Regions from separate parts of the Clostridioides sp. GD02367 genome, predicted to be linked through region 1. Evidence: riboswitches for the same ligand, from Rfam matches in the RefSeq annotation. Region 1 holds a riboswitch; each other region holds the start of a gene.

Region 1 (4,225 bases):
AATGTATGGGTATCAGACATTAAATAAAGTTAAATATAGCGGTTCTTTAGAATTATTCAACAAAAAGTCATTTGAAAATATAGACTCAAGTAATGTTGATACAAAAGAGTTAGTTGAGTCAGAACGATTAGATAAAGATACTGCAAAACTTTTTAGTAATATAAGCTCAAGTGAAAATTTAGATTTATTGCAAGTTGATTGGAAATCTAAAGATGGAAAAATAGAATTGCCCTTAAATAATAAAAATTTAAAAGATTATTCTGCATTAAAATTTAGATGGGCGTTAAATTCTCCTAGTGAGTTAAATAGTAAAGATAAAATAGTTTCATTTAAACTTAGCTTAGTCGATTCTAAAGGAAAAGAAAGTAGTGTAACTTTGGATAATGATAAAGTGTCTGCTATGAAGTATTTTGAGGGTAAAGCTGTGAGAGACGAATATGTAGAAGGTAAATTTATGGAGTTTTGGTCAAGGTATACTCCAATAAGTGATACAATAATACCTATTGATAAGTTTAAAAATATAGATTTATCTAATATAAAGGGTGTTAAAATTGAATTTGAAAATCCAGAAACAGGTTCGATTATGTTAAATAAAATAGTTGGTATAAAATAGTAATACAAGTCCTAGATGAAATTATAAAATATCTAGGACTAGTTTTATTAGAAGTCAATAATTTAATCTAAGAATACATTGCATCTATAATAAATGTATAAAATTAGTAATATCTTATTGATATATATGAACTTTTAAGAATTTTATAGACGAATTATGTTATCATAAATAAAGATATAAATTCTAAAATTTGTCAGTAAAACAGAAGACAAGGAGGTAAATTTTATGTTTTCAAAAATCCTGGTCAAAACATTTATCAAAGATAGTGAGAACGTTCAAAATAAAGATGTTAGAAATAAGTATGGATATGTAGCTGGAGTAGTGGGTATATTATCTAATTTACTTTTATTTGTAGTAAAGGTGTCTATAGGTATGCTTACATCAAGTATAGCTATAATGGCTGATGCATTTAACAATCTTTCTGATATGGCATCCTCAGCGATAACTATGATAGGTTTTAAATTAGCAAGTAAGCCAGCTGATAAAGAGCATCCTTTTGGACATGGAAGAATAGAATATTTATCGGCGTTAATTGTGGCGTTCATGGTAATGTTGGTAGGACTTCAATTTATAAAGTCGTCTGTGGAAAGGATAGTAAATCCAGTACCTATAAAATTTGAAGTAATACCACTTATACTTTTAATTGCATCTATAATGATTAAAATTTGGTTAAGTAAATTTAATAAATTTATGGGAAATAAAATTGACTCCTCAGCCTTAAAAGCAGTTTCACTTGATGCTTTAGGAGATGTATTTACATCGAGTTGCGTAGTTATATCATTTGTCATAGCTAGATTTACTAGTTTACCTATAGATGGATATGTTGGTATTGTAGTATCACTAGTAATACTTTATGCTGGATTTTCTCTTGTAAAAGATACTATAAATCCTCTTCTAGGAGAAGCACCAGATGAAGAAATGGTAAAATCTATTATAGAATCATTATTATCTTATGAACATATTATAGGTACACATGATTTAATAATTCATAACTATGGAGTTGGACGATGTATAGCATCTATACATGCAGAAATTCCATCAAATATAGATATAATGGAGATTCATGAAATTATAGATAATGCTGAGAGAGAAATATCTGAAAAATTAGATATGTATTTAGTAATTCATATGGACCCTATATGTCTCGAAGATGAAGAAGTTATGTCAGCAAAAAAAGAACTTGAAGAAATACTTAAGAAAAATAGTCTTGTAAAATCTATGCATGATTTCAGAATAGTTGGAAAGGGAAGTAAGAAAAATTTAGTGTTTGATATAGTAGTTAATCCTTCTGAATTCTCTAAGAATATGTCAGAGGAAGAATTAAAAGAAGATATAACTAAATTGGTTAAGGAGATGAATCCTGAATATAATTGTGTAATTGTTGTAGATAAGGATTTTATTTAATGATTAATTAAAATTATTGTAAGGAAAAAAATGTAAAATATATAGACAGGAAGATGTTGGCATAATATAATATAGATATGTAATTGTATCTAGTATGAATATAGCAATTTTAATTGTTTTTTATAAAATATTATAGAGATGTTGATGTATGTTCTATCATTGGGCACCTTATGGACATACTGAGTCAGTGGTGCAACCGGCTATGGATATAAATTTATTTATTTTCATGGCTTTTTTTATATAATTTTTTGCTTAGAATTAATTTTAATGGGATATAAATAGAAGTTTATAAATTATAGATAGCGTAGAGGGGAGAAATCTATATGGGGAAGAAGAATAAAAAGGCATTATTAATAAGTTTAATTATGATTTTAAGTATGGTAGTATCTACAATCTATCCAACCTTATCTTATGCTTCAGAATTAGGAGATAACAGTCAGATTCAAAATAATTCAACTAGTTCATCAAGTGGAGAAGAGAAGCCATCAGATAACAAAAAACCAGAGCAGACTCCAGAAGGAGAGAAGCCATCAGACAACAAAAAACCAGAGCAGACTCCAGAAGAGGAGAAGCCATCAGACAACAAAAAACCAGAGCAGACTCCAGAAGAGGAGAAGCCATCAGACAACAAAAAACCAGAGCAGATTCCAGAAGAGGAGAAGCCATCAGACAACAAAAAACCAGAACAGACTCCAGAAGGAGAGAAGCCATCAGATAACAAAAAACCAGAGCAGACTCCAGAAGAGGAAAAGCCACTAGATAATAAAAATATAGAGCAGACTCCAAAAGAAGAAAAGCTGCTAGAAGATGAGAATTTGCTGAAAACGTTAGAAGAAGAACTTAATGAAGAGAATGAAGATTATGGATTTATTATAAAAATTAATAATAGTACAATAGAAACTGAATCAATGAAAAAGATATCATTTAATTTAACTTATACTCCAACATCAAAGGGAATACAAGCAGGTGATTCAATAACTTTCAAGGTGCCAGATGTATTTAATAAAGTTAATTTAGATTATACAAGTGAATGTTTCGACAAAACAGAAAGTAATGGAGAATATACACTTACATTTAGAGAACTTCCTAATGGTCAAAGTGTAATGCAAGGAAAAATAGGTCTAGAAGCATACGTTAAAAGGGTTGATGAAGAGACAAATACAAAAATTCATATTGAGACTACTGGAAAAATAGAAAGTGGAAGTGGAGATGTGGATGTAGAAATAAAGCCTGGAGATAAAGGCGAGGAAGAAGAGTCTAAAGGAACACTTAAGAAACTTGTTGAAGGAAAAAAATCAACTACAGTATTTATGCCAGTTAAAAATAAAGATATAAATTATAGCATACTAGTAAATGAGAAACAGGAAGAATTGAAAGATATTACTTTGTATGATGAGCTTCCTGAAGGATTGACACTAGTAAATGATTCTGTAAGTGTAGTAACAAGTGATGGGAAAGAAGTAAGTGATTTTAATATTGAACAAAGTGCAAATTCTATATCAGTTAATTTTGGAAATATAGATAAAGCATATACTGTTAAATACAAAGCTAGAATTAGTGATGAAAATGCAAAACATGATAATAAATATAAAAATGTAGCTAGGATAGAATCTGATGGTAAGAAGGTACAAGAAGATGATGCTACTGTAAGTATCTTTGATAGAGGTAGCGATTATCTTTTGACTAAAGGGCATTCAGGAGTAACAAATATTACTCAAGTTGGCCAAGTAATAAACTATCAGATTTCAGTAAATGATGATAAGTCGCCAATAAGTAATGTTGTTATAACAGATAATATACCAGAGGGTATGAGATTAACTACAGCAGGAGAAGCTGGACATGATTTTAGAGTAGTAGAAATTCCAATGAATGGTAACTGGACTCCTTGGAGTAAAGAAAAAATCGCAAACAATATTTCATATAAAATAGAAGAGAAAAGAAATGAAAGCGGTCAAGTAGATAAAGTTATAACTGGATTTACGATTAATCTTAGTAAAGAAGAAGTAGAATCAAAGTTTTATATAGCTTATACATTAAAGGTTATTAGTATTGAAGATAGTTATACAAATAGAGCTGTTCTTGATGCAAATAACAGTCAAGTTGATAAAAGCGATGAGATAAGTTTTAAGAAAAACTCTGGATTAATAAGTGCAAAAAAAGAAGTTGATAAAAAAGTTTTAAATAACAATGATAGTCAAATTGTTAAAT
Region 2 (4,225 bases), on a different contig from region 1:
ACGCATATAGTTTATATATTTTGCTATATGAGGAACTAAACTTTTTAAAGTTAATTGATTGAGTGCAATTTGCATACTCCAATGAAATTTACCTAATTTAAATGTCTTATACTTTAAAAGAGTTTTTTGTAATAACTCAAATACCACATCGATTTTAAGATTATTTGGTATACAATCATCATATAAAACATCAGAAAAACTTTTTTCATACTGAGCTAGAAATAATTTTATAACTTCATTGAATATTTCATCTTTTGATTTAAAATAGTGATAAAACATACCAACTTCACCACCAACACTATCTAAAATCATTCTTATAGAAGTATTTTCATACCCATATTCTAAAAACAAATTAAGTGCATTCTCAATAAGTTCATCTCGTTTACCACCATTTAATATTCGTTTTCGTGCCATTTTTGTATCTCCTTTTAAACAGAATATCATTCTGCTTAAATTATATCATGCTATAAAATAAACATCAATAATTAGCAAAACGCTATTCTTTAAATTATTATCTAATGAAGAACAAAATCATAACAATATACTTCCAACTAAACTATAAAATAGTTATTCATAAAAAAACTTAAAATAAGATGAAAAGCAATATTGTATATAATACAATAAAATCATATAATACAACTATGTAATTTTTATTCTTGTATTTAATAAAATTTCTTCTTCTTTCTTCTAATAAATATTATCCCAATTAAAACTATAACAATAAATACAACTATTACTGAAAGTATCAATTTTGAAAGAATATTATATATTCCTATGCTTTGACTTTTATGTTTATCTAAATTTCTATGTCCATAATTTTTAGTTCTTATAGTTCTTTTCTTCAAATTAACTCTGCTTTTTCTAGATTTACTACGTTTATGCTTACTTTTAGATTTAATAGTTTTAAATCTAGTATTATTAGATTTATAATTTTCTTGTGCTGAAGAAATGTATACACTAGAATCAATAATAGCTTCAGCCTCAACTTGCAATGGATTTATAGTGCTGATTATAAGCAAAAAAGATATAGCTATTCCAATCAATGTTTTCTTTTTTTTCATATTTTCCCCCTCATAAAAATCTTATATCTAGTTTATTATAATATATATAAAACTAAAAATTACAAAATTTTTCAAATTTCTTATATCTTTTCTTATCTTTAATATTATTTTTATCCTATCAACTTTCTTTTTTATTAAAATTTTCTAAATCAATCTCAATTCATGGCACCTAAAATACAAATCATAAGTTAAATCTATTTTCAATTAAATCTTCGATTTACAATTAAAAAGACCTAGTTAATTTATTATATTTAATATTATAATAAGTTTTTTTACAAAAGAAAAAGAATCCCATGAATAGGATTCTTTTTCTGAAATTTATTAGTATATTTAAAGCTTACTAGTATCCAATTATGATAAACTTAAACATTCTTCTATATATTGACTATATACATATCCAGAATATTTTTTTCCATTTCTATCAATATTAACCCTTGCCCATTTGCCAACACTATAACATACTTCAACTTTAAAACCATCAGGAATTGTAGTTATAATTCTAGAGTCTAATGTTCTATCATTTCTAAGTTCTAAACTTAAGCCATTCGTTCTTATATTTCCTACATAATTCTTTTTTCTATTTTTTACTATACCATTACTATTGCTTTTAGCATTGCTTAATTTTTCTAAATATTTATAAAGTAACCAACCTTTGTCATAATTACTTTCAACTTCTGCCCATATTCCATCGACACATTTTAACTTAACAATTTTACCTTCTGGTATACTTTTCAACTTCATACTATTTATGTCTGGTCTTTCTCTTAAATTTAATTTAATTTTAGTCTTAAAATTGATGCTAGATTCGCCAAAACTTTTCAACATTAATTCAGATATCATCTTAAGCCCTCCTCTTGCCAAATATTAAGTTATTAAAAATATATAACTTTAAAAAATACTTTCAACAAAAAGAATTATTATCTTTTTGGCAACTGGCTGACATGACCTTTATTATATAAAGATTTTAGTCCCTATAGCTTTGCGTCATTAGATTTATCTAATATTGCCTATATCTGAATAATAACATAATTTAAACAATTTAAAAATAATATTACATCAAATTTTATATTAATTAAATATAAATTAAATTTTTAATTAATAATAACCAAAAAATATCTTTATATTTATTAATTTAATTATTCTTCTTCATAATTCATCTGAAAAATAGTAATTTGTATATGATATTACTACTTTTAACAAATCTTTTTCAATAAATATTAATATATAAAAATAATCGATAATTTTTTACATCCTTAATTAATATAAAAAATTAATGATTAATAAAAACCTAAAGATAATTTGTATTAATTATTCTCTTTTAAAAATTTTTACTACTCTATCTATGCTAAATCCTCTCTATACACTTTATCATAAGATGTATATATTTTACTTTTTAAATGACTTGACAAACTAATGATATTATAATATTATCATTATAGACCGACGGTCAGTTTAAATCTTATATTTATACCACTACTATAAAAAAATTCTAAAATTTTTAATACAAAATTTTTAAGAAATGAGGATTATTTATGCTAAAAAGAATATTATTAAAGGATTTAACACGAAATAAAGTAGTAACAATTACTCTATTTATTTTTATTTTACTTGCATCAATGCTAGTATCTAGTTCAATAAATATCATTGTAGAGCTAACTGATTCAATGACTTCCTTGTTTCAAAAATCTCATACACCACATTATGTCCAAATGTATTCTGGGAAATTACAACAAAAAGAAATTGATAAGTTCTCAGCTAAAACTCCATATATAAAAAAACAGCAAACTTCCGAACTTCTAAATGTAAATGGAGCTAATATTTTTCTAGGAAATAAAGTAGAAAATCAAGCTAATAGTGTACTAGAAAATAGTTTTACAAAACAAAACGATAAATTTGATTTTTTATTAGATATGGACAATCAAATAATGCAAATAAAAGATGGAGAAATAGGTGTTCCTGTATATTATATGAAACAATCCAATTTGAAAATTGGAGATACTATAAAAATTATTAATGGTAATTTCTTTATGGAATTTACAATAAAAGATTTTATACGTGACTCACAAATGAACCCTTCACTTGTTACTTCAAAGCGTTTTTTAATCAGTGATAATGATTGGAACACGTTAAAATCTAATATAGGAGAAAGCGAATATTTAATTGAATTTATATTAGATGATATAAATAAAATTAGTGAGTTTGAAACGTTATACCAATCAACTAAGCTCCCTCAAACAGGTACATCAGTGACTTATTCTATTTACAAATTACTAAATTCTTTGTCTGATGGGATTGTAATTACTATTATCATCTTAATTAGTATTCTTCTTATTACAATTTCTATTTTATGTTTACGATTTACTTTAATTACAACGATTGAAGAAGATTATCGAGAAATTGGTGTTATGAAGGCCATTGGTATTAAAAATGGTAACATCCAAAACTTATATTTAATAAAATACTTGTTAATTGCATCTTTTGCAAGTTTTCTTGGTTACATACTCTCATTATTTATAGGCCCTCTTTTTACAAAAAATATTTACATTTATATGGGAGCCATAGACAAAACCATTTTTAGTATTCTCGTTCCATTTATAGGTTCAGTTCTTGTATTTTTAAGTGTTGTATTCTTTTGTAAAGTTATACTTAAAAAATTCGAAAAAATATCAGTAATTAATGCATTAAGAGGTAACCGTTCTACTAACTCTGTAAAATATGGATTCAGTTTTCAAATACACAAAAATAAAATAACAAATACTAACATACTTTTAGGATTAAACGAAGTGTTTAAAAAAATTACAGTCTATGGATTGCTTTGTTTTGTATATACGATTTGTATTTTTATTATGACTGTACCAACTAATTTTTTAAATACTATTAAATCACCTGAATTTATCACTTATATGGGTGCTGGCAAGAGTGATATTCGTATTGATTTGCCTCAAACAAAACAAACTAAGCATCTTTTTAATTCTATACTAGAAAAAATTAATGTTGACAATGATGTTAAAAAGTATGAATCCTTTACAACAAGTTCATATAAAATAAGAAATAAAGATGGCAAGATAGAAAATATTAAAATAGAAAATGGAAACTTTAAAACTTTCCCACTGACATATGTAAAAGGTTCTGCACCAATGAAAGAAAATGAAATTGCATTGTCT
Region 3 (4,225 bases), on a different contig from region 1:
GGTGGATTTATTACTGTATCATCTGATGGTGGTATTGGTGGATTTATCACTGTATCATCTGACGGTGGTACTGGTGGATTTATCACTGTATCATCTGATGGTGGTGATGGCTTAGGTTTATGACCATTTGAGTTATCATTACCATTATCTGGTGGCACTGGTGGATTCACATCAGGGTCTCCATCTGTTGGTACACCTATATTGAAATCAACTTCCTCGCCATTTTTTTGTTCTATTGTATAACTTAATAAATTTTGCTTACTAGTAGGCAATAAAGATGAATGGTCTTTATCACCAAAATCGAAAACTGTCTTAAAATACTGAATAGCTTTTGGGAAAATATAATCATAAGATAAAGCAGATATATTAGCTTTTACATCTGGCTTATTAACACTCTTAAGTTTAAACTTTTCTTGTGTTGAGATTTCTACTTCACCTGTACCTATTACATTTCCATTTTCATCATAAGCAGTTACTCCATCTGGTAACTTTAATTTAACTACACCACTATAACCTACTAAAGCTATAGCTTCTGTTTCATAAGTACCATCTTGATTCTTATCAAATTTAATATCAGTCAAACCATTACTCAGACTAGGTTTTCCTGTATCATTTGGCTTTAATTCTTCACGCCCTGCATTTAATAATGCCTCTAAGTAAGCTTTTGAATTTATTGCTGCTTCCTTACCTTTTAGATACTCAGCTTTTTCCTCTTCAGTCTTTGCACTCTCTATAAACATATCATAAAGCTTTATATTAGCTTGATATTGTTTAAGTCTTTCCTGCTCATTCATTTGCCCAAGCATAATCCAAATAGCATCTTGAGTAGTAGAATGAGTTATACCTTCATATTCTTCTCCACCTAAATTAAATTGTTGCTTATATCCAAATCCATCAAACTCAGAACCCGCATATAGTATAGATTTAATTGCATCTTCGTTTTGATTTTCTTGACCATTAAAATCTTCTGCTGGTAAGTATGGACTCTTATTATGACTAGTTGGAGATTTTAGATGATTATTATAACAAAATGCAGTTTGTTCTCCGTCTTCACCTTCTATTATATATTTCCCATCTTTATAGCCTGCACCTATAAGACCTTCTATTATATAATCAAAAGTTAAAGTTTTTGTAATATCATCAAATCTCACATCAAAATAAGGTCTATTTGAACCATCTGTTTCTTTTAACAAACATGTATTTTTTACTTTTGAATTTTTATTATGCCATAATCCAATATTTGCATCTTTTGAAGTAAGTACCTCACTAATTTCTGACTGTTCATCTGTTTTTACATCATTTTCATCTTCCCAGAAATTATATACAATCTTATTTATTTGAGATACAGTAAGATTAAGAATATCTTCAATATTCTGCTTCAAACTCATTTCTTCTACTTCTAATTCTTCCTCTTCTTCTGATGGTATAATTTCACCTAATGGCTTCTCCCCATCTGGTATCTCTTCACCTGATGGTTTCTCCCCATCTGGTATCTCTTCACCTGATGGCTTCTCCCCATCTGGTATCTCTTCACCTGATGGCTTCTCTCCATCTGGTGTTTCTACTCCTGATGGCTTCTCTCCGTCTGGTGTTTCTCCTCCTGATGGCTTCTCTCCATCTGGTGTTTCTCCTCCTGATGGCTTCTCTCCGTCTGGTGTTTCTCCTCCTGATGGTTTCTCTCCGTCTGGTGTTTCTCCTCCTGATGGCTTCTCTCCGTCTGGTGTTTCTCCTCCTGATGGCTTCTCTCCGTCTGGTGTTTCTCCTCCTGATGGTTTCTCTCCATCTGGTGTTTCCCCTCCTGATGGTTTCTCTCCATCTGGTGTTTCTACTCCTGATGGCTTCTCTCCACCAAGTATTGTATCTTTTCCACTTACTTCGTCAGCATAAGATATTATTGGTGCAAATGCAGTAAATGCCATACTAAAAGCAATTACTAAACTAATTATACTTGATTTTTTAATTTTTATTTTCAAGATTTTCCTCCTATTTATATTTATAGCAGGTTGCACTACTAACTCCATATATCTTTTAAGTGCCCAAATTTAAGATATACTTCACAGTTTCTATAAATAGGTTTTTAGTAATTTTTATTTTTGTAATATTTTTTATTTTTTAAGTGCACTCTTTACGAACATTCTAAAATTATTAGTAAGAGACAAAAACTTATTCTTACATTAAAAAAGATACTGTAGAGTATCTTGAGATAATACAAAACTATTTACTCTATTGGATAATTGACTCAATTCAATTTTTATATGTCAATATGACCACATATCTGAGTTTGTTTTTGTCTAATATAATTTTAATAGCTATTGCCATTATTATATATTAGATATTATATTTTGTCTATTTTTTCCATATTATTTATATTATTCGTTAATGTTATCGACATATAACAACAAAAAAACATCCCTGAAAACAATTTTCCAATTTTTTCCAAGGATGTTTTATTATATATTTTTATATTATATTATTTTATTTTTAATCTTACGTCACCTTTTATTCTTCTTATTAATGGGTGATTAACTGTTCTCATTACATGGTCAGTAATATGATATACACCTAATTTTAATTTTGGTGCAGAACCCATTACTGTGTTACTACAGTCAGTACAGTTTCCTATTAATATAACTTCTGCTCCAGCTTTCTTAAATTCTATACATTTTTGAGCTTGTCCTGGACAGTGTCCTGGATTTTCACATTTTAATACACCTTTAATTTCTTGAGCTTGTTTACATTTTTGAACTGATACTATATCAGTAACTCCCATTTTAGCTGCTATGTCTCTCATTCTTTCTTCATTAGGTCCACATGCACAGACTAAAAGACCCATTTTTCTCTTTTCATTAACAAATGGCATAGTAACTATTATACCACCACTAGTTTTAGTTATTGGAGTATCTAAAGTAGTAGCTTTACCAGTGAAAGGTCCTCCTAAGATTATCTCACCGTATTCACCTTTTATTCCACCAGCTCTTTCAATTAATTCTCCAACAGTAGTCCCAATTGGCACATCTTCAAATACTATAGATTCTTTTCCACTGTTTAATTGACCAACTACAGTTACATTTTTAGATATAACTGGTCTTTTTTGCTCAACAGCTTCTACTATTCTAGTTAATGTTTCTACATTTATTACTACTGCATTAGCTTCTGAAGGTAATTGAGTTGGCTCAAGTAATTTACCTAGAACGTCTCTTACTATCGCTCTCTCTTCTCCCATTGGGTACATGTCAACTAGTTCTGCAACTTCTATATTATCTCCTGGCTTTATTACTTTTTTAAATGCTGCTATTGCTTCTGGATGCTTGCTTTTTATTGCTAGCATACCTTTTCCAGCATTAGTAACTTCCATAGCATATTTTATACCTTGGTAAACTATCTCTGGTCTTTCTTCTATTTCTTTTATGTTATGAGCTAATAAAGGTTCACATTCAGCAGCATTTGCTAATATTGTTCCACCTTTTAAATCTATGTTTAATTTTATATGAGTAGGGAATCCTGCTCCACCCATACCTACAACTCCAGCTTCTTTAATTAAGTCAAGTATACCTTCTCCTTTTAATGGTTCAAAAGTATCATCTTGTACTTCATCAGCTTCGATTACTATAGCTTGGTCATTTATTTCACTTATTTTTCCACTAACACTGGCATAAATATTTGCTCCTAATCCAGCTGGTTCTGCGATTAGAGTTCCTTTTTTTACTACATCTCCAACACTTACTACTGGTTTATCTGGACCACCAACGTGTTGTTTTAATAAAATAGAATATAGTTTGTTCAACTAGTACGCCCCCTTAAGTATATTAATTTTTTTTATAAGCTGTTCAAATAATGTTAATGTTGTTTTTCTATTACAATGTCTTAACATATTGTTTATTTCTATAGAACATATCGCTTATTAACAAAGCAATTTCTATGCCAACTTTTAAACAAACTTATACCCTTTGAAAATACTGTCTTACAGCATCCATAACTTCTTTCAAATATTTAAACTCATTTTATAAAAGTCAATTATTAGACACTTTTTCAACCAATTTAATCTATAATTATTGATATCGCATACATGCATAAAAAGTGTCAAAAAATAGACACCGTCTTTTTATCGACACTTTTCTAACATATACTATATAATTTACCACAACTTTACTTAAAATATACATTTACTACTTGTTAATTCTTAAGTTTCTGCACTCCATTAGAATCAATTATGTAATTATCTTTA
Region 4 (4,225 bases), on a different contig from region 1:
AAAAAATTCTATTCTTAAATTTTTATATATTATAATTAAGTGAGGCATTTTAATATGAAAGTAGTTATTTTAGCAGGAGGATATGGTAGTAGACTTGGAGATATTACTAGTATAGTTCCCAAACCTATGGTTGAAATAGGAGGGAAGCCGATATTATGGCATATAATGAAAATATATTCGTATTATGGAGTAAAAGAATTTATCATATGTCTTGGCTACAAAGCAAATGTTATAAAAGATTATTTTTTACATTATGATAGTAGAAATAATGATTTTACAATTAATATAGGAAGTAATTCAATAGAATTTCATAATAATCATGATGAAAGTGAATGGAAAGTAACATTAGTTGATACAGGTATAGAATCTCAAAAAGGAGCACGATTAAAGAAAATAGAGAGATATCTTGAAGAAGATATAAATTTATTAACATATGGAGATGGGCTAGCAAATATAAATATAAATAAATTAATACATTTTCATAATAAAGTTGGAAAGTTGCTTACAATATCTGGAGTAAGACCTCCTGCTAGATTTGGTGAACTTATCGCAGAGGGAGATGTACTTAAATCATTTGAAGAAAAATCACAAACATCAAAGGGATTAATAAATGGTGGATATATGGTATTTAATAAAGAACTATTAAAATATCTTACAGAAAATGATGAGTGTGATTTGGAGTATGGATTATTTGAAAATCTAGCTAAAAATGGAGAAATAGCAGTTTACAAGCATGAAGGTCTGTGGGCATGTATGGATAATGAAAGAGATATGAACAATCTTAATTCTCTTTGGAAAGAAAATAAAGCTTTTTGGAAGATATGGTAAAATACATAGAAATAAGAGGTATATCAATATGAGTATATTGAGAGCTAAAACAATTGATTTAAAACAAACAAACTCTTTAACAGAGTTACAGAAAAAGAATAGCAATTTGAATGAAAGCGAGGCATATAATCAGGCTATCAATCTAGAAGCTAAACCTAGAAGGTTAGTATTTGAACTTACGAATGCTTGTAATTTAAATTGTATTATGTGTGGAAGAAATTCAGCAGAGTTCAAAGCAACAGTTTTTGATTTTAAATGGACTGAAAAATTTGAGAATATATTAAATGAAGTAGAGGAAGTAACTTTAATGGGATGGGGAGAACCAACAGTACATCCAAATTTCGTTGATTTCTTATATTGGGCAAAGAAAAATGGTCTTAGAAAATATTTTTGTACAAATGGTATGAAATTGGATAAACTATTTGATGATATCTTCAATACAGAAACTGACATTATAGCTATAAGTCTAGATGGGGCGTCTAAAGAGATTAATGACAATATAAGATCAGGGGCTGATTTTAATCATATAATAAAAAATATTAAACATATAGCAGATGAGAAGATTAAAAGAGGGATAAATTGGCCACATATGAATTTTGTTTTTACAGCAATGAAGTCTAATTTGTATGAGATACCCAAAATGGTTGAATTAGCTAAAAGGGTAGGTTTACAAGAGCTTAAGGTGGTATATCTAACTGTGTTTGATGAAAATATGCATGATGAGAGTTTATATGATTGCCAAGATGAGGTTAAAAAGGTATTTGAAGAAGCAGAGGTTTTAGCAGATGAGTTAAATATTATTCTTAAGTTACCTCATATACAAGGTGAAGATAGTGCATGTGAAAAACTACATAAGGATTGTTTTACAACATGGAGAGACTTTTTCTTAGGTTCAGATGGATTTGTACGTTCATGTATGTCTACACCTATAAAGTTGTTTCATATTGACAGATATAAAACTTTTGAAGAAATGTGGAATTCTTTGGAATATAAAGACTGCAGAAGAAATATTAATAGTATAAATATGAATGATTCATGTAAGGTATGTTATCAATCTTCATTTGCTAATTGGAATAAAAGGTCTTCTTTTATACAAATAGGAAATAAATTCTCTCCTGAATGGGATAAAGAAGAATCTAACTTGATTACATTATAGACATTTATATAAAAAATAAAAACAGCTTAGAATAAGTATTTTAAGCTGTTTTTATTTTTTATAATAACAAGTTTTTAATTTATACTAGATATTTAGCTATAAATATCGAATATTAATTGAAATATTAAAAATATAAGTAAAAAATGTTTAAAAAAATTGTTATTTATTGTATACTTAAATTAAAACTAAATAGGCAAAACTAGAGAAATTTAGTGACGCAAAGCTATAGGGGCTAAGGTTTGTATATACAAACTATGCTAGCCAGTTGCCAAAAAGAGTCCTAAGTATATTTGTATACTTAGGATTAGTCGAAGTGACTGCTTTTTTGGCGGTCATTTTATTATGGAAAAATTACTTTATTACAGTAGAAAGTACATATAATAACATATTTTACCAATTATAACAAAAAATAAAGAAAAACTGTCTGAAAAAGTTGCTATTTTACAAAAAATGACTTCTTTGTTCATTTAAATCTATTACAATTCTATTACATTAATATAATAATGTATCATTTTAGTAAGAAATCTAATTTAAGTTCAATTAACTCCAATGAAAATAAAAAAAAATTTTAATATGTATTTAATTTTTTCTTCATAAAGTTACCTTTTTTTGTAATATAGCAACTTCATTTTTTTAATCATTAAATATAGCAAATAAATATATTTTGAGGAGGGGTGAGTATGAATACATATGACATTATAAAAATGGGACTAGATGCAACTAATCTAAGAAGTCAAACAATAGCAAATAATATAGCAAATATAAATACTGAAGGTTACAAAAAACATTATGTAACTTTTGAAGAAACATTAAATGATGCCATGCCAAAAATAGAAGAAAAAACAGACAATTCAAAAGGTTTAAGAGTAGATGGCAATAATGTGGATATAGAAGAAGAAAAAGTAAAGCAAGCAATGACAACGTTGCAATATAATGCTTTAATAGGTTTTGCAAATGGCAAAATTGCAATGACTAAATCAATAATAACTGGGAGGTAACTAGAAGATGAGTGTGTTCAGTGGAATGGAGATATCTGCTAGTGGATTAACAGCAGAAAGTTTGAAAATGGATATCATATCATCAAATGTAGCTAATATAAATGCTACAAGAGGTCCAAATGGAGAAGCATATAGGAGAAAAATTGTTTCCTTTGAAGAAAACTATGATAATAAATTAGGTATGTTAGGAGTAAAAGTCACATCTGTTGAAGATGACAAATCACCTCTTAAAGAAGTATATGACCCATCTCATCCAGATGCGAAACCAAATGGATATGTAGAATATCCAAATGTAAATATATTGGTTGAAATGACAGATTTAATAACAGCTTCAAGAGCATATGATTCTAACGTAGACACACTGAATGCTCAGAAATCTATGATATCGAAAGCTTTGGAAATAGGAAAGTAGGGATAAATTATGCCAATTACACAAATCAACAATTTAATGCAAGGTGCAAAGTTAGATAATTTGATTGGAGAAACAAAACCATTAAACCTTAATAATAAAGAAGAAAAAAAGAATTTCGAAGATGTAATAATAGATACTATAGACAAAGTTAATTTTCAACAAGTGACAGCGGATAATATGAAAGAAAAATTTATAAAAGGCGAAGATATTTCTATGCATGAAGTTATGTTAAAAGGTCAAGAAGCACAACTATCTATGCAATATCTGATAGAAGTTAGAAACAAGATTCATGATGCATATCAAGAAATGAATAAAGTACAAATTTAGCCTTTTGAACAGGAGTAATAATCAATGATAGCCAGTTTTAAAAATAAGATTAAGGAGCAAGTTGCTAAATCTAGGACAAAAATAGGTTCTTTAAAAAAAGGAACTAAGATAGCATTAGGTATAGGGATTGTTGCTATATGTTTAGCGCTAGTATTTACAGCAATATCTGCAAGTAAAAATAAGTATGCAGTCTTATTTTCAGAACTAGATGTTCAAGATGCTGCAGATATATCAGCAGAATTAGAGTCTAGAAAGATAGATACTAAGGTAAAGGGAAGTACAATTTATGTTCCTAGAACAGAAGTCGATAAGTTGAGGCTGGAGCTAGCTCCAAGTCTTACAGGTGGTTCTAAAGGATTTGCATTAATGGATGATAGTTCGTCTATAGGACTTACTGATGAGGAGTTTCAAATTAAGAAGCAACGAATCATACAAGGTGAAATAGAAAAAACAATCAAGAGTTTTCCACAAGTGGAAGATACTAGAGTACATATAACATTTGGA

The links. A riboswitch is a leader RNA that binds a small molecule or an ion and turns the genes downstream of it on or off. The one in region 1 is predicted to bind cyclic di-GMP.
Region 2: it holds a riboswitch for cyclic di-GMP, as region 1 does, so the genes downstream of both, Q3223_RS04815 (SH3 domain-containing protein) here and Q3223_RS00590 (SrtB-anchored collagen-binding adhesin) in region 1, are expected to answer to the same signal.
Region 3: it holds a riboswitch for cyclic di-GMP, as region 1 does, so the genes downstream of both, Q3223_RS13870 (Cys-Gln thioester bond-forming surface protein) here and Q3223_RS00590 (SrtB-anchored collagen-binding adhesin) in region 1, are expected to answer to the same signal.
Region 4: it holds a riboswitch for cyclic di-GMP, as region 1 does, so the genes downstream of both, flgB (flagellar basal body rod protein FlgB) here and Q3223_RS00590 (SrtB-anchored collagen-binding adhesin) in region 1, are expected to answer to the same signal.

Annotation. Positions count from the first base shown of each region.
Region 1 covers NZ_JBJODK010000001.1:149,359-153,583, reverse strand. The annotation lists gene Q3223_RS00600 (alpha/beta hydrolase family protein) at 1-613, shown strand, start outside; gene Q3223_RS00595 (cation diffusion facilitator family transporter) at 839-2,017, shown strand; cyclic di-GMP riboswitch class II at 2,143-2,228, shown strand; gene Q3223_RS00590 (SrtB-anchored collagen-binding adhesin) at 2,341-4,225, shown strand, end outside.
Region 2 covers NZ_JBJODK010000003.1:141,039-145,263, reverse strand. The annotation lists gene Q3223_RS04825 (TetR/AcrR family transcriptional regulator) at 1-414, opposite strand, end outside; gene Q3223_RS04820 (hypothetical protein) at 663-1,061, opposite strand; gene Q3223_RS04815 (SH3 domain-containing protein) at 1,413-1,901, opposite strand; cyclic di-GMP riboswitch class I at 1,986-2,079, opposite strand; gene Q3223_RS04810 (FtsX-like permease family protein) at 2,594-4,225, shown strand, end outside.
Region 3 covers NZ_JBJODK010000010.1:98,358-102,582, reverse strand. The annotation lists gene Q3223_RS13870 (Cys-Gln thioester bond-forming surface protein) at 1-1,973, opposite strand, end outside; cyclic di-GMP riboswitch class II at 1,989-2,074, opposite strand; gene prdC (proline reductase-associated electron transfer protein PrdC) at 2,471-3,784, opposite strand; gene Q3223_RS13860 (polysaccharide deacetylase family protein) at 4,174-4,225, opposite strand, start outside.
Region 4 covers NZ_JBJODK010000007.1:61,466-65,690, reverse strand. The annotation lists gene rfbF (glucose-1-phosphate cytidylyltransferase) at 55-828, shown strand; gene Q3223_RS11265 (radical SAM protein) at 857-1,984, shown strand; cyclic di-GMP riboswitch class I at 2,167-2,257, shown strand; gene flgB (flagellar basal body rod protein FlgB) at 2,665-2,982, shown strand; gene flgC (flagellar basal body rod protein FlgC) at 2,990-3,394, shown strand; gene fliE (flagellar hook-basal body complex protein FliE) at 3,404-3,721, shown strand; gene fliF (flagellar basal-body MS-ring/collar protein FliF) at 3,746-4,225, shown strand, end outside.